DNA from 2 places in the uncultured Paenalcaligenes sp. genome. Region 2 is predicted to be linked to the other one. Evidence: riboswitches for the same ligand, from Rfam matches in the RefSeq annotation. Region 2 holds a riboswitch; the other holds the start of a gene.
The links. A riboswitch is a leader RNA that binds a small molecule or an ion and turns the genes downstream of it on or off. The one in region 2 is predicted to bind S-adenosylmethionine.
Positions count from the first base shown of each region.

Region 1: linked by a shared signal. The riboswitch ahead of Q0Z62_RS01605 (homoserine O-acetyltransferase) and the one ahead of Q0Z62_RS09650 (hypothetical protein) in region 2 are both predicted to bind S-adenosylmethionine.

Region 1 is NZ_CANRIC010000004.1:24,577-33,467, reverse strand. It holds gene Q0Z62_RS01630 (3-hydroxyacyl-CoA dehydrogenase) at 1-216, shown strand, start outside; gene Q0Z62_RS01625 (c-type cytochrome) at 281-1,159, opposite strand; tRNA gene Q0Z62_RS01620 (tRNA-Arg) at 1,369-1,443, shown strand; gene gshA (glutamate--cysteine ligase) at 1,485-3,053, opposite strand; gene Q0Z62_RS01610 (helix-turn-helix transcriptional regulator) at 3,145-3,360, opposite strand; SAM riboswitch at 3,561-3,639, shown strand; gene Q0Z62_RS01605 (homoserine O-acetyltransferase) at 3,631-4,851, shown strand; gene metW (methionine biosynthesis protein MetW) at 4,848-5,471, shown strand; gene Q0Z62_RS01595 (muropeptide transporter) at 5,486-6,712, shown strand; gene Q0Z62_RS01590 (trimeric intracellular cation channel family protein) at 6,723-7,340, shown strand; gene Q0Z62_RS01585 (LrgB family protein) at 7,341-8,081, opposite strand; gene Q0Z62_RS01580 (CidA/LrgA family protein) at 8,078-8,431, opposite strand; gene Q0Z62_RS01575 (ecotin) at 8,450-8,891, opposite strand, start outside.
Region 2 is NZ_CANRIC010000057.1:1,519-10,409, reverse strand. It holds gene Q0Z62_RS09670 (M48 family metalloprotease) at 1-1,389, opposite strand, end outside; gene Q0Z62_RS09665 (hypothetical protein) at 1,386-1,769, opposite strand; gene Q0Z62_RS09660 (CHASE2 domain-containing protein) at 1,769-3,295, opposite strand; gene Q0Z62_RS09655 (hypothetical protein) at 3,406-3,669, opposite strand; partial or broken gene Q0Z62_RS10750 (FAD-binding oxidoreductase) at 3,724-3,936, opposite strand; SAM-I-IV-variant riboswitch at 4,077-4,171, shown strand; gene Q0Z62_RS09650 (hypothetical protein) at 4,264-4,521, shown strand; gene Q0Z62_RS09645 (sodium:alanine symporter family protein) at 4,574-5,899, opposite strand; gene Q0Z62_RS09640 (DUF2892 domain-containing protein) at 6,057-6,257, opposite strand; gene Q0Z62_RS09635 (FAD/NAD(P)-binding oxidoreductase) at 6,397-7,749, shown strand; gene Q0Z62_RS09630 (DUF5368 domain-containing protein) at 7,761-8,120, shown strand; gene Q0Z62_RS09625 (DsrE family protein) at 8,140-8,514, shown strand; gene Q0Z62_RS09620 (LysR family transcriptional regulator) at 8,583-8,891, opposite strand, start outside.

The DNA of each region.
Region 1 (8,891 bases), on a different contig from region 2:
GGTATTGCTACAGCAGAGGATATTGATACGGCGGTTTCTTTAGGACTTGGCTACCCACACGGAGGCCCACTTTCTGTAGGTGATCATGTAGGGGGCGATTTGCTTTTAGAAATTTTGCAGTCCATGCAATTTGTGACAGGGGATATGCGTTATCGCCCTAGCTTATGGTTGCAGCGTCGAGTGCAATTAGGGGTATCTTTACGTACAACACGCTAATTGTTATAGCTAATAAAAAAGCCTCGTTCATCAGAGCGAGGCTTTTTTTATGCACGAAAGCAAATTAACGTACTTGTTCGACCATGTATAGAATGGCTGCGCGTAGATCGTCATCCGATGCATTCATAGCTGTACCACGGGGGGGCATGGCGCCTTTACCCGAGATAGCAATCTGCAACATGGTATCTAGACCTGTTTCTATGTAAGGCGCCCAGGCTTCTTTATCACCAAATTTAGGAGCACCTGCTACGCCAGAAGCATGACAGACGAAACAAGAGGCATCGTAGAGACCTTTACCGGTCGCGAGTTGCTCTGCTGTAGCAGCAGGGATACCACCAGCAGCAGCGGGGGCTGTGGCAACCGCAGTGCTTGCCGTTTTGTCTGCAGCAGGAGCTTCGGCTTTATCAGCGGGTTTTGCCTCGCCGTCAGCATCACCTGGCTCAGCAAAACTAGCGCCGGCTTCGTTTGCCATGTAAACCATAGCTCGCTCAACCTCTAGGTCTTTAAGAGACGTGTTACCGCCTTTAGCTGGCATAGCACCCTTACCTGTTAAAGCAACGTTCAACATGGCTTCGTAGCCAGTTTGAATGTAAGGCGCCCATGCGGCCTTATCGCCAAATTTAGGAGCACCAGCTACGCCTGTTGCGTGACAGGTGGTACAGGTTGCCTCGTAAACCTCTTTACCTGTTTTTAATGGACGCTCGCCTTCGACCACATTGAGGGTAAATTGAGCCACAGGCTGGATTCTAGAGGCAACACCTTCGGAGTTGTCCAAGCGTGCTTTACCTGTTCGTAAGTCATTGGTGTTTTGGTCAATGAAAAACATCGCTGCACCAACAGCGATTAAGAACACCATTGCTAGCCAAAAAATTTGGGTAGGGTTTTTGACGTGAACAGATTGTGCATCGTCGTTATTCTGAGATTTTTGTTCCGTAAGGCTCATAGTCAGATCCTGCGAATTCGTACAGAGTGGGTTGGCGGACCACCGAAAAATGACTACTGGGGCCGCAAGATTTATGGGTTGGTATGTACCAATGTGTAATTATAGCGAACTAACAGCGCTATGGGTGTATCTATGATTTGAGCTAGATTTTACCGCTAAAAAAATTAAACTCAACAAATTCTATTATACGGGGTAAAATGGTTTATTAAGCGCCCGTAGTTCAATGGATAGAATTAGAGTTTCCGAAGCTCTCGATACAGGTTCGATTCCTGTCGGGCGCGCCAGAATACAAAAGCGGTCTAGGTTTTTTCCTAGACCGCTTTTTTTATGTGTCTAATAAGCCGTGGTACTGTTGTAAGTAGTTTTCAAAAGGTTGGCCCTTTTCGGCGGCTTCGATGTCTGCTTGCTCCTCTAGGGAGGAAATGGCTTTTGCTTGAAAATCCTGTTCTATCTCAGAGGCTAATGGCGTATTGAGTAGTGAGTGTTTATGAGCAAGGCTTTGTGCATAGCTGAAGTCGACAAAACTTTGTCCTGAGGCTTGTAGTTCTGAAAGTAAACGAGCTGATGGACAAAGGCTGGAATCTTGGACTTTTGCCAGTTGTAGAGCGAGGGCGTCTTGGTAGAGCGTTTGATTGCTACCTTGATCGAATAGCTCAGAATAGGGCTGCATGGCTAAAATAATATCTTCGGCCCAGCTCTTTAATTCCACGTCTTGTTTGTTTTGATTGCGCAGCAGCAAACCCGGTTTACGTCCTTCGGCTACGACTTTAGCAAAGTTGTTTTTACTGTCTTGGCAAAAGCCGCCGTCTGGAAAAATAGGGCTTGGTTCGGTGGCACAGAATAATAAAAAAGCATCTAGGAATCGAGCACTTTCAGCAGATAAACCAATAGGATCGAAAGGGTCGATATCTAAGCAACGTACTTCTACGTATTCGACGCCACGATGTGCTAAAGCAGAGGACGGGCGCTCATTGTCTTTAGGCGTGCGTTTAGGACGGATGTTTGAGTAGTACTCATTCTCAATTTGTAGAATGTTGGTATTAAGCTGAATCCATTCGCCATTACGATGTGTACCTATCTCATCATAGGCAGGCCAAACCGTGGTGGCTGCCTTGCGCATGCGTAGTAAAAAAGTATCTAAATCGTTGTAGCACAGCTGTAGTTCAGCTTGGGCCTCTTTGTTTTGGTAGCCCAAGTCACTCATGCGTAGGCTAGTCGCCCAAGGTAAGCAGTAAGTATCAGGAGCAACTTGCTCTAAGGGCAGGTTTTGGCTGTCTAAAAAGTCTTTGGACACCACAGGAGATGCGCCAAATAAATACATCAATAGCCACGAATAACGAGTGAAATTGCGTATTAGTGCTAAATAGCCATTTGAGCGTTGTTCTTGAAGTGTACGACCATCCATTTGTAACGCAGGCCAAAGAGCATCTGGTAATGAAAAATTATAGTGAACGCCCGCAATACATTGCATACGTTTACCATAGCGCTCGGCTAAACCACGTCGGTAAATGTGTTTAAACATGCCTGTATTTGATTCGCCATACCAGCCAATTTGTATATCGGGTTCCGCAGGCAAATGGGAGGGCATGGATTGATTCCAGATGGTTTCCTCTCCGATATGGCGCACAACGAACTGATGCACATGTAAAAGCTCATCGCGTAGTTCTTCGACGGAGTGATGCGGAATGGTGATTAACTCAAGCAAGGATTCGGCGTAGTCAGTGGTAATACGACTATTGCATAACGCCGAGCCTAACGCCGCAGGGTGCGGCGTGGCGGTTAAAAACCCAGTAGGATCTACGCGCAAGCCCTCTTTTTCTACGCCTCGGCGAATATCGCTAAGCAATGTCAAATTGGAAGAGAGGGTTTTTATACGATTCTGGCTCAATGTCATTACCTAAGTTCACTTATAACTGGCTAATTATGTGGTTGATTGTAATGCGCATTAGGATTAAAGGGAAAGGGCTTAGCGTAGAGTGGACCTTCTAGTTGGAGGGTAATTTGAGAATGGCGAAATGAAAGGCTTTGGCAATGGCCGCAGAACGATTAGGGGCATCAAGCTTAGTGCAAACGTTACGTAAGTGAAAGTTAACGGTGTGGTAGCTAAGCCCCAGAATGATGCCTATTTCATACGTGGTTTTACCTAGAGCGACCCAATAGAGACATTCCCGCTCTTTAGGGCTTAAGGCTTTTTTAATCATGAGCATATCCTTAAAACACTAAGATTTATTTGGTATCAGTTGGTTACTTGTGTGATTGATTGTTGGCTTTAATAAAAAAATGCTCAAGCTTTTTTTAGCTAGTATTAGTCCTTAAGTATTTCTCACAGTAGGCATTTATGCTGTTTCCCTGCTAGGGAATCTGGATTTTATGGTCGAAGGTGCTACACTTATTACTTATCATTTTTGTTGGCGCCGATTTGCTTGATCTGCTTGCGGGCGCTCCATAAATCCAGCTAAAGAGGTCCAGTCATGGTCTCAAATACTACTTCTCCACACGCTTCTATTGATATTCCCGAGGGCTCGGTTGGTATAGTCACGCCCGAAATAATTGCCTTTGATGAACCCCTGCATTTGTCTAGTGGGCAGGTTTTGCCACGCTATGAACTAGCCGTAGAGACTTATGGCACGCTTAATCACGATTGTAGTAATGCAGTGTTAGTGTGCCATGCTCTCAATGCCTCCCATCATGTGGCAGGTATTGATCCGACCGATCCCAAAAATGTGGGGTGGTGGGACAATATGGTTGGTCCGGGCAAGGCCTTGGACACAGATCGCTTCTTTGTAATTGGTGTTAATAATATTGGTTCTTGTTTTGGCTCTACTGGCCCTGTCAGTATCAACCCAGAAACAGGTAAACCATGGGGCGCAGCTTTTCCTTTATTGACAGTGGAAGACTGGGTGCATGCACAGGCCCGTTTGGCGGATTATTTAGGTATTAAAAAATTTGCTGCCGTGATGGGAGGGTCATTAGGCGGTATGCAGGCCCTGAGTTGGGCGATTACCTGTCCTGATCGGTTAGAAAATTGTATTGTGATTGCCAGCACATCCAAACTTAGCGCTCAAAACATTGCCTTCAACGAGGTTGCTCGTCGGGCTATTATTACCGACCCTGAATTCTACGAAGGGGATTATTACAGTCGTAATACTGTGCCCAAAAGAGGGCTTTCTGTTGCGCGCATGGTGGGGCATATTACCTATCAATCTGACGAAGTGATGGCTGAGAAATTTGGCCGAGCACAGCGTGATCCCAAAGACGACGGGCAGTACCGATATGATTATGGTGTCGAGTTCGAGGTGGAATCCTATTTGCGTTATCAGGGAGAAAAGTTTTCCCAGTATTTTGATGCAAATACCTATTTATTGATTACTAGAGCCTTAGATTATTTTGATCCTGCTCACGAGTTCAATGGTGATTTAGCCCGTAGTTTAGCGGCTGTAAAAGCGAAGTTTTTATTGGTTTCTTTCACTACAGATTGGCGTTTTACACCAGAACGATCACGTGAAATCGCCAAGGCGTTGTTAAAAAACAAAAGAACGGTTACCTATGCCGAGGTCGATGCACCCCACGGGCATGATGCTTTTTTATTAGATGATCGCCGCTATCACGGTGTGGTGCAGGGCTATTATGATCAAATCGCCGAGCAGTTAGGTTTAGGGCCTCGTCAGCGTACTACAGGAGTATTGGCATGAACCCAGTCGATAATGCCGTGAGCCTAGCTCAGCGCCCTGATTTGGCGCGTATCGCAAGTTGGATTGAACCCTCGACTCACGTATTAGACTTGGGTTGTGCTGATGGAAAGTTGTTAGCGTATTTGCAGCGCACAAAAAATGTCCAAGGCTCAGGGATTGAGCGGGACCCACAAGCCGTAGTCGCCAGTGTGCGTCGTGGTGTGGCAGTGATTCAGCAAGACCTCGAAGATGGCCTTGCTTTATTTGAGGATCAACATTTCGATACGGTGGTGTTGTCTAAAACATTGCAGTCCATGATTAACACAGAGCATATTTTGCGCGAGATGGCGCGAGTTGCTCGTTATGGCATTGTGTCTTTTCCGAACTTTGGTCACTGGTCTCATGGTTTATCTATTTTGGCGGGGCGCATGCCTGTCTCCAAAGAAATGCCCTATGAGTGGTATGACACACCTAACATTCATCTTTGTACACTCAGGGATTTTCAAGACTTGGCAAAGTCTTTAGGACTACGCATCTTAGATCGAGTGGTGTTTGATGGTAAAAATGAATTGCGTTTCTTACCCGGTTTACGTGGCACATTAGCCCTTTATCGTTTTGAGTCTCCTTATGCTGCCCGTTAGCATTGGTCGTTATTGTGTCTAATGTTTATCTTAATCCACGCGTCCTCTCTCTTTTAGTTTTAGGTTTTGCGAGTGGTCTGCCATTGGCGTTGACCAGTGGCACTTTACAGGCATGGGCAACGGTGGCTGGGGTGTCACTGACGCAAATTGGATTTTTAACCTTAGTGGGCTCCGCCTATACCTTGAAGTTTCTGTGGGCTCCACTAATAGATCGTTATGCGGTTCCTATACTGGGTAGGCGACGGGGTTGGATTGCTCTAAGTCAGTTATTGTTAGGGCTTTCCATTGCGGCAATGGGCTTATTTAATCCTGCCCATCAATTAGGGCTGATTGCTCTATTGGCTGTTTTTGTTGCTTTTATGTCTGCCACCCAAGACATCGCTTTTGATGCGTATAGTACAGATGTATTGCGTACCAATGAGCGAGCCGCCGGTGCTGCTGTAAAAGTGCTAGGTTATAGGTTAGCCATGATTACCTCCAGTGGTTTAGCTCTGGTCATTGCTGATAAATGGCTAGGGTGGGGGGGGATGTATATGGTGATGGGGCTGATTATGGCCTTATGTGCAGTAGCCACCTTTTTAGCACCCGAGCCTGAATTTGTAGTTAAACCTCCGCGTTCGTTACGTAGCGCTGTTGTTGAGCCATTAGTTGAGTTTTTTAAACGACCTGAAGCCATCACCATTTTATTGTTGATTGTGTTGTATAAGTTAGGTGATGCCTTTGCAGGAGCGCTTTCCACCACGTTTTTAATCCGTGGCGCAGGCTTTGAAGTCGCTCAAGTTGGCATGGTAAATAAGATTTTCGGTTTAGCAGCGACCATCATAGGTGCATTATTAGGTGGCGGTTTAATGGCACGCTTTGGGCTCTATCGATCGCTGATGTTATTTGGATTATTACAGGCGGTATCAAACTTTGGTTATTGGGTATTAGCCGTTAACGAACCTCATTTAGTCTTAATGGGTACAGTGGTCGCCATTGAAAATCTATGTGGGGGCATGGGGACAGCAGCCTTTGTTGCGTTATTGATGGCCTTATGTAATCAACAGTTTTCAGCAACCCAGTTTGCATTATTGTCGGCTCTTTCTGCTGTGGGGCGGACTTATTTAGCCGGCCCATTGACACCACCCTTGGTTGAAAGCTTAGGTTGGCCTAGTTTTTTCCTCGTCACGGTCCTTTTAGCACTACCGGGGATCGTACTGCTTTGGTATAAACGAGCTACTATTTTAGCGCTGGATTCTTAGGCACACGTCTATGATGCTCTTAACTTTTTATTTGATTGCGATTACGGCCGAGGCCATGACTGCTGCTTTAGCGGCAGGCAAGCGAGATATGGATTGGGTTGGTGTCTGCGTGATTGCCTGTATTACTGCCTTAGGTGGGGGCTCTGTACGTGATGTGTTGTTGGGGCATTATCCCTTAACGTGGGTAGCCCATCCAGAATACCTATGGATGACGGCAGGGGCGGCTATTTTTACCGCTCTAACAGCCCGCCTCATGCGACACCTCAACAAGCTCTTTTTGGCTTTGGATGCATTGGGCCTAGTGACATTCACCGTCATTGGCTGCCAAATAGCCTTAGAGATGCAGTTACCTATCACTATTGTATTGCTCAGTGGCATGATTACCGGTTGTGCTGGGGGCGTGCTGCGCGACATTATGTGTAATGACATCCCTTTGCTCTTTCGCAAAGAAATGTATGCCAGTGTGTCCATGGTAACGGGCGGCTTATATTTGCTGGCGATTCATCAAGAGGTCAATGAGTTAGCCAGCATGCTGATTCCAATGGGAGTCGGGCTGACCTTTAGGTTTTTAGCGCTACGTTTTAATTGGCAAATGCCTCGGTTTGTGTACCGAGACGATTGGCATTAATTAGTTGATCCAGCCCATAACACGTGCCCATTGCATTACAAAAGGCATAAATACCGCCGTTAAAACCCCTGTTACACTCATGGCTAAAGCAGAAAAGGCGCCCATGGTTTCATTGATTTGAATCACTCTGGCTGTACCAATAGCATGAGCCGAAATTCCGGTGGCGATCCCTTTAACGATGGGGTCTTCGATACGGAGCAGATGAAACACGGGGGTCGCCATTACGCTACCTATAATGCCAGTAAAGGCGACAGAAACGGCCGTTAAAGAGGGCTGCCCGCCAAAGTAGTCTGACATGGCCATGGCAATAGGCATCGTAGAGGATTTTGGCATTAAGGAAATAATCATTTCCGTGCTTCCTCCTGTCCAGGTCGTAACTAATACACTGCTGATTAAACCAGTTAATGCACCAATGACTAAGGTAATACTAAGAGGACGCCATAGCTCTTTGAGTCTAGGCAACTGCTTGTATAAGGGGATTGCTAGCGCAACAGTAGCAGGCCCAATCAGAAAGTGGATAAATTGAGCCCCTTCAAAATAGGTTTCATAAGGGGTTTTAGTGATGACTAAAATACCCACCATGCCACATAGAGAGGTGAGTACTGGCAGTAAGAGTGGGTTGGAGTGGCTGCGCCGATAAATATATAAAGATAATAAATACACGCAAAGCGTGAGAGTGAGCCAAAGCAGGGGGCTATCGGTTAAAAACATCCAAATGCGAAACAGGTCCTCTTTTATCATTTATTTTTCTCGCGTTTTAGTAGCCAAGAGAGGCAAAAGGCACTGATCGCTAGTGTAAGGAAAGTTGCAATAATGATGGTTGCTAAAAAAGGGAACCATTCTTCTTGGATACGATAAAAATAGAGCATAACACCCACTACTGCTGGCGTAAAAAGCAGCATTAAATGCTGAATTAGAAAAGTGGAGGTTTGCTCTAGGGCTTTGGGGATCTTTTTATAAAGAATGAGCCCTAGCAATAGCAGCAGCATGCCAGCCAATGGGCCGGGTAATGGCAATGATAAACTACGTACCGTCACCTCTCCGAATAACTGAAAGACGAAGAGGGTGGTAAAAGCAAGGATAATAGGCATGGAGTGGATGGACTCTTATTATTCAGTAGGCGCAGTATTATAGGGCGTAGCCACCCAAGTCCGCCAACGTAACTCTAGGCCTTTAGGAAGATACACAACGACAGGAAGTCTACTGTTGTATTGTAATAATGAGCCATTACTATGAACGGGTATGAACTGCAGGGTTTGCTGATTGTCAGGACAAGCCATTTTCGTACTTATGGGGCCATTTAGCTCGCTGAGCTCATAATAGTTATAGCCCCAGCCTTCCAGCGTTTTTTCCTGAAATAGGCCTGTGTAATGCTGTGGATTACAGTCCGTCTCTTGAACTTTCCCCGGCAGTAATTCAATTTTTAGGTTATTTTCATAGTTACCCACGGGTAAGCGAATTACATGGCGCTCATAGTCTGCGGCAGGGGCAGGAAAGGACTCTAAGGTTGGGTCAGCGTTTGTCACCGGATCTTCGGCCCAAACGGGTGGG
Region 2 (8,891 bases):
TGAACGATAAAGTGGAGCCCAATTTCCTCTTAGACCTACCTGAGTTTTTGCCGCATCCTCTGCATATTTACATCTTATGGTAATGGCTGGATCTTTAATCTGATTTAACGAGCACCCTGATTGTGATAGCAACATGGGGCCTAAGCTCAGGTTATGTCGTCTGCCTAAATAGTACTCTACTGGCAATAACTCATCTGTTGGGCCTAAGTCTTGGTGCACTCTTTCAATGCCTTTTTCAATAGCTGCTTTATCCCCCTGTTGATCTAAATGGGCATAGAGAATCTTTGCCGCTGACAGAGTTAGCTGATCACTTTGTATCACCAGTTGCTTATAGTGCTGCTTTTTCTTAGCATCTCCCAAAAGGTCATACACTACAAACAAGCGACTATTTATTGCGGCATCAAACTGCAAACCAGCTGGACGAGACTTACGCTCAAACTTACGCAAGGCATCTCGAAGCTGCTTAATATTCGGATTAACCAACTCATTCATAGCAAATAAGTACTGAATAACATCGAATCGATGCCGTAGAGGCCCTGCTGGAGCATAGATTTCATTAATATCCATGTCATTTTTCTCAGCCTCATCTAAAGTTAGACTCACCCTATCATCCGCACTTAAATACGTCATAGGTAGGCCACCTATCAAATTTTTACCACATGCTATAAAGTTAACATAAGTCATATCACCTTTTTTCTGATAGCACTGTGGCTCATCTTCAGGGTTCGTTTTATTTGCTGCCGATAAGTATTGGCTATACTGCCCTATTTTTTGTAGGGCCATACGCAAACCCTCTTGAGAAAAGCCTGCTTTGCTTAGTACATTCACAGCAAAAGAATCTGCTTTTATCTCATGCTCTGCATTCCACTTCCCATAAATCAACTGATGTGCGCTTTTATCTAATGTGCCATCAAAGTCAGTTAATAAATACCCATAACCTGTCAGATTGCCCGCCATACGCCCTAAGGTAATAGACACCCCTTGCGCTAAGGTTTTTGCGCTGTCTCTGTTATATACATGACTCATTTCATGTGCAATCAGAGCTGCCACCTCATCATCTGAGCTAGCTTGAGCTAAGACTCCTGTGCTTAGTACTATAGTGCTATGAGAAACAGTGTAAGCTTCGTAACCACTAAATGAGTCCACAACCACCACACAATTACAGGGTTTACCATGAGCTTGCTCTAGCTTTTCTCTCAACCCATTAACATAAAGCGCAACCTCTTCATCTTGAACGACTGTGCGATTTATTTTTAATAAAGCTTGCACATCAGACTTGTAAATCTCAGCATCATACGCTGTCAGTGTCACTCGTTCTCCCGTGCCCGGTAGTACAGCACAGCCTGTAAAAGAAAGAGCTAATAAAACAATACTAATTAATCGTTTCATTTTGCGCATACCTCACCTACACCACGAACCGCTTTAGATGTTGACTCATTTGCTAATGTTGTAGGTAAATCGGAAGGCAATGTTTTACACGCATCCACTACATGCCTCTGATTTGTTTTAACAAAACTAGGTCTAATTAAATAGCTTTTTCCTTGATGACGAAAAATATACCCCTGCTCTTTTTTACTCAGCTGCGCTTTTAATGGTAGCTTTACCTCTCCTAGATCAAGCATTTTTATCATGTTTTTTGAGGACATATCTTGTACATATGCCCTCTCCATATTTGGAATTTCAATAATGGTGTGATTTTGAGCCCAAGCAACCCCGCTAAAAAACAAATTCAAAAAAACAATACAGACTATCTTTTTCATATAAATCATCACTTTCTCTCCTTAGATAATATGAGAATATGCTCCTTACGTATTTTTACGATATTTGGTAGCAAAGGTATTAGCGCAATCATTGATAGCCAGCCCTCTAATGCAGCATTTAAAAAATGATAGAAAAAAGCATAAAAAATTAAAATCACACTCAAATAAAATATGAACCAAACCGGCTGTCTTACCAACTTATAACGAAGAAAATGAATAACAACGAAATTTTCTTTACTTAAATAGTGCTCGCTACGCTGAATTAAAATCAAGATCCAACCACGCTCTAAACAAAATAATCGACTAGAGAGTATCCAAACACTCCATAACCAAAAGCCCCACATAGCCGCTACCATCAAGCGGATTTCTTTTTCATAAATATAAGAATTTTGCCTATCCATTAAATTAACTAATGCCATAGCATGATGTAATACTCCTGCAATCTTTCCATAATTTGGAGTACTGTGAAAATCATTTAAACTAGGGATATCAGAACCAAATAGCACCACATATGGCTCACCCTCCGCTAAATACGGGGGAGCTAGTGGTATATGGGTGGTATAAATATCCGCAGCATTCACAACATAAAAAGGCAGGCAATTCATATCTAATTGGGCTGGGTTTGATTGAATGCCTAATGCTCGCCAAAATGTACTGCCTATTGTTTTCAACAGCAGACTAAAAGTAGAAGATTGACAATCCAATACGAGAGGATCAGTATTTCTTTCCAACGCCAAATTTGCTGGGCTGCTTGTAGGATTAGACAGAGAAGCTGGTAAAACTTGTCTTTCCCACTGGATACTTAAGGCATTCTCACCTTGATTTGTTTCCAGAGGGACGCATACGCCTGATTTTTGGACACGACACCATGCGTCATATAACTGAGTAGCAGGGAGCCTAGTAAAATGAGGTTGATCTCCTCCTCGCCCATCAGGTAGTAAAAACTCTTTATAGAGAGGATATGAGCCCTCTGGACCCTCCCAGGCAGTCGGTACCCAGTTCGCTTCAGGTAGCTCTCGATATATATCCTGAGACAGGATCAAATCTTTTAGTCCCCCTGCCGCCATATATACAGGAGGTCCTTGATCTACTTTTATGGATCTAAATGCATCATTTAAGCCGTAAATATCTTGTATTTCGCCCCGAAGGTTTTCTAAAAAAACATCATAAAAAATGGCCTCAGGAGGGTAAGAAAAATGATGCCCCCCTCCTTGTGATAAGGCTTGTATTAACGTGGCGTGCTCATCATAAGAAATTGGCCAATCATTAGAGAAAACCCAATCAACATTAGCCTCATGTAACCTTTCTAGTGTTTTTTTATTAAATAAGACTACAGTTATGGGCTGTCTTTCAATAGGATATAAAATAGAGCGATAACGACTTATCTCCTTTGCCAATGCTTGATCCGCGGCAACTGAAATACCAAAAGGATTTCCCAACGTTAACCATAAGCCCAGAAAAAAATAAAAAAAAAGCACGCCAATTTGGTATTTTTTATAAAATCCAGCGCAATTTATAAATAAAAGACTAAACACTTAGATTAGTAAAAATATATAAAATTAATGATACATTTTTTACTTTTATTAACATATAACCTATTATGGTTATCACCTATTTCTATTTTCAATAAAATATGAATTATCCATCACCTCATAATAAAAGCCTCGCTATGGACTCGAAGGCGCTTCCCTAAGCGCTGTTCTAGTCCGGTCTGCAGATGATTCAATAGCCCAGAAGGCCCACAAAACCAAAGCTCACAGCACATCTCTGGATCAGAAGATAAGTGTATGTTCTCTAGGTGCAAGCGCTGATTTTGAGCACTGTCATACACAAACAATTGAATGTTCGGCAGGTGTTGAATACGCTGCTGCAGTTGAACCAAAGCATGACTGTGTTCTGCTTGATGCAAGCAATAATGTAGTTGCGCCTGCAATGGGCGAGGAGTAGCTACTAATGCATCTAACTACGCAAGAAATGGCGTAATTCCTATGCCACCCGCTACCCATAACTGTTGGCACTGCTCATCTACGCGTGACAGGTCAAAACAGCCATAAGGACCTTCGATTTGAAAAAACTGTCGAGGTTTTAACGTCTGTGCTAAGTGCCGGGTGTGATCTCCTAAGGCCTTAATATGAAAATCAATATAACCATCTGGATTGGGAGCACTTGCAATAGTGAAAGGGTGCCCTCCTTCTGTTTTATCAAAACATAAATAAAAACAATTCTTATTCGTATTTTTTCAATTTAGGCTTGGCTCTTGTGCTGCCCCCTTTTGGCTTAGGCTTGACCTATAGCCTTATTTACTTTTATTATTAGCTTATACATTACGAGTTGAGGCGATGCCTCATGCCAACCTGTAGCCCATACAAGGTGGACAAATAATGTGGCTTTATGCAATCAATGGGTCATCACACAGCCCGCTTATTGCGGGTTTTTTTTATGGGGTTTTTTATCCGACTTGCTCGCCCCCGGCATGGTGCCAAAGAGCTAAAAAGGACTTGCTATGACATACGAATTTATTGTGGATGGAGAAACATTTAACGGTAGAACCCATGTTGGGTCAGCACGGGTTCATGTTTACCAACCTGCCCAAAACCGAGTAATTGCCTGGTTTGATCCCATCCATTCCTCACTATTCAGTAAGCGCCCTAGTGGGGCATGGGCGTATATTCACGAGGACATTAGTTTAAGCTTTTTAGAAAAGCTGCAGCCCCATCTAGTTAATGTCTGCAGACAACGAATTATTAACCGCTATAATTAAAAAATCCCCGCTGTGGTGATCCTACAGCGGGGATTTTTACGACTACATCAGACTAATTAAAATTATTTTTATTAGCAAAATAAGTTTTTGTGAGCTTAAACACCACGGGACTAAGCAACAACAAAGCAATCAAGTTAGGTATGGCCATCAAGGCATTTAAGGTGTCAGCAACTAACCACAAGCTGCCTAAATCAATACCCGGCCATGTTCCCAAAGGGATCACTACAACCCAAATTAAGCGAAAAGGTAAATTCGATTTTTCACCAAATAAGAATTGCGCACACTTTTCACTGTAAAAACTCCACCCAATAATCGTAGTAAAAGCAAACAGTGCAACCCCAATACTGACAATATATTGCCCTGTTACGCCTAAGCCCTGAGAAAACGCATGGGCTGACAACGTCGCACCATTTTCACCACTTTGCCATGCACCCGTCACCATAATCACTAAAGCGGTAATCGTACACACTACAATGGTGTCTAAAAATGTGCCCAACATGGCTACGGTACCTTGGCGAATAGGGTTATCCGTTTGCGCAGTAGCATGCGCGATAGGAGCACTACCCAAACCAGCCTCGTTTGAAAAAATACCACGAGCTACCCCAAAACGAATCGCAGCCCACACCGTTGCTCCGGCAAAACCACCTGCCGCAGCAGTTGGGTTAAACGCATGATATAAAATTAAACTAATGGCCTCGGGGATACGATCAATGTGTAAGCCCAAAACAAGCAAGCCACCCCCCACATAAAAAACAGCCATCATTGGGACCAGTTTACCCGCCACTTCGCCAATGCGTTTAATGCCACCTAAAAGCACCAAGCCTACGAGTACAGCAATGGTAAAACCACTGACCAAAGGAGGCACATTAAAAGCAGAGCTCATCACATCAGCCACTGAATTCGCCTGAATGCTATTGCCAATACCAAAGCCTGCTAGCATACCAAATACGGCAAAAATCACCCCTAACCATTTCCAGTTTTTGCCCAAGCCATTGCGGATGTAATACATGGGGCCACCTACATAATGCCCTTTGGCATCAACCTCACGGAAATGCACCGCTAAAGTGGCCTCGCTGAATTTAGTCGCCATTCCAATTAACGCAATCAGCCACATCCAGAAAATAGCTCCTGGCCCACCATAGAAAATAGCGGTGGCTACCCCTGCGATATTCCCTGTTCCTATAGTTGCAGACAGTGCCGTCATCAACGCATTGAATGGGCTAATATCGCCTTTTTCTGTGCTACTACGGCCTTGCCACAACATCTTGAAGCCATAGAACAGTTTACGTTGAGGTATAAAGCGCAAACCTATGGTTAAAAATAACCCCGTCCCAGCTAAGAGCATTAGCATCCACGGCCCCCACGCTACCGCATTCATCTGCTCAATAAATCGTAGTATCTTTTCCACGGCAGAACTCCCTACGGGCTAGATTCACCCTGTTTTAATGACATAAGCCGCAATACTACCCCTTATAGAATCAGAAAAAAAGACCACATATAGGTGGTCTTGGTATAAACACTGATAAAAAAATGCCCTATTTAGCTTGGTTTTTTACTCGGCATGTATTTAATCCAATTAATGAGTATAACGGGCAGTAACCGACTAAACCGGCAACCAAAGGCACTACCCCAATCCAGCCCCATACCCCAATCGTGCCAGTCACAGTCAATACAATAAGAAGCGCCCCCACCACAATTCGTAAGATTTTATCTATGCCGCCGATGTTCTTTTTCATGCTAATCCCCTAATAAGTAAATGACTATCTAATTTTTTGATGCAATCATTATACATTATCATATAATATATATACATTATATATAAATTTACTAATTATTGTTACTTCTGTTATTTGCTACGCTCGAAAAGGAGCACCCATGACAACAAAAAAACGGCTCGACACGTCTACACCCGCCCTGCCTATTGATAGACGAACTTTTTTACAACTAGGAGCGGCTACCGCTGCCGGTACGGCTCTTACCTTGAAAAGCCCATCTGCTCAGGCCGCAGCCAAAACTAAAACCACCGCACGCATCGTCATTGCCGGTGCTGGTGCGGCAGGATTAGCCGCTGCTAACCACCTTGCTGCACAGCTTGATGGAGCCTCCATTAGCCTTATTGATGCACGTAAAGCACACTACTACCAACCCGGCTTCACCTTAGTAGCTGCAGGTATTAAAACAGCCCCTTATGTAGAAAGCACCACGGCTGAATACGTTCCTAAAGGGGTTAATCTCATCACTGAAAAAATTATTGAATTCGATCCAGATGCCAATCAAGTCGTGACGGAAAACGGCACTCGGATTGCCTATGATTATTTAATTTTGGCAACGGGGTTAGTCCTCGACTATGCCGCTATTGAAGGCATGGATGAAAGTCGAATCGGCACGAAGGGATTAGGCAGTATGTATCACAGCCCCGAAAAAGCCCATGCTACCTGGCAACTCCTTGATCGATTTGCCGACACGGGCGGTAACGGTGTTTTTTTACGCCCTAATACAGAAATGAAATGTGCTGGAGCCCCCTTAAAGTACACCTTTATTGTAGAGGACCACTTGGTGCGTAGAGGCAATAGAAACAAAGCCAATTTGATTTATAACTCGAATAACAATGCTCTTTTTAGTGTTCCCATAGTGCATGAAAAAGTTCGTATGTTATTTGAGGAACGGGACATAGCTATCAATTACAACCGTGTTTTATCCGCCATAGATATCGATCGACAAATTGCCACTTTTTCTACTCCAGACGGGACCACTGATTTAGATTACGACTTTATCAATGTTATTCCACCCATGCGTGCCGCTGAGGCGATTCGCAATAGCCCTTTGCCTTGGCAATCAGGCCCATGGGCTGCTGATGGCTGGGCAGAAGTAAACAAAAACAACTTACGCCATGTGCGATACCCGAATGTGTTTGCGGTGGGAGACAGTGCTGGCGTCCCAAAAGGAAAAACAGCAGCAAGCGTAAAATGGCAAGTGCCTGTAGCCGTTGATCACCTTATTGCTGATATCAAAGGCACAACATCAGAGGCTTTTTATGATGGTTACACCTCTTGCCCTATGATCACTCGATTAGGGCGAGCCATGTTAGTTGAATTTGACTATCACAATAATCTCACGCCCTCTTTCCCAGGTATCATCGCCCCCTTAGAAGAGCTCTGGATTAGTTGGGTGATGAAAACAATGGCACTCAAACCAACCTACATCAGCATGCTACGCGGTCGCGCTTAAGGAGATTCTCAATGCAATCACTCGATCCTCTTGTATTTATTGCCGTATTTCAAGAAATGCTAGGACCCATGTTATGGGCACTTATAGCCGTAATTATCGGCGGCACTACTGCTTTCATTGCCCTATTACTAAAGGAAAAACACATTATTTCACAGCGCCTAGTCCGCTCGCAGTTAGTCGGCGTGATAGGGGGTGTGTTAGCCTTAGTCCTAATGGCAAAAGTATCGTCCTCAGGCTTTACTGACGCTGCTGGACCCATAGACTGGTTAGTTATCGCCTGCGTCTTTGGTCTGGGTCTAATCGGCACGACTATTTTAAGCTACACCACCATCGGCTGGTTCGTGCAACGCAATGCATCTACATCCATTTAATTTTTTATAGAGAATGACTATGCAAATGACTGATTTCGTCGCCACACTATTTGATGGCCCTAAAGGGAACCTAAGTAAAATCACGATCGGTTTAACCATGGCGGTTAATGCTGCACGTAAAGGCCATAGCTGCACCCTTATTCTCATGGCAGATGCTGTTCTATTAGGCACACCCAATGCCACAGAGGGCATTGACATTGGCCCTGCCTTTAAACCGGCCTCTGAACTACTGAACGAGTACCTAGATCTGGGCGGTCATGTAGCCGTATGCGGCTCTTGCATGAAGCACAACCATTTAACAGAGTCAGACCTAGATCCACGCTATTTATTGATTACTGGTGGCGATGTGATTGACTTAACCATGAATGCCAAAGGCACATTGCAAATTGCCTAACCACTGATATAGAAAAAAAGACTAGGGGCTCTCTAGTCTTTTCTCATCATTGTCCCTACATCAACGCATTATTCAGAGCTAATCTCTAACATAGCAGCCGCAACCACCTCGTTGACCTCAGACAACAATCCTTTTTGTGGTCCAGAGGCGACCAACGCTTCACGGCTATACACCAAATACGGATAACCTGTCACCATTAAACCATGCCGTAATGTGGTTAACTCCCCTGCATCGCGCTGCTCTAGTTGCAATAAAGGTTCTGGCACGTAGCCCCAGCCTAAACCATCTCGGATAGCATCGCGAACTAACTCAAAACTACTTAGAGCAATGCGTTCACTACCTACGTGCTCCATATGAAAGCGTTCTTGATTGGAACT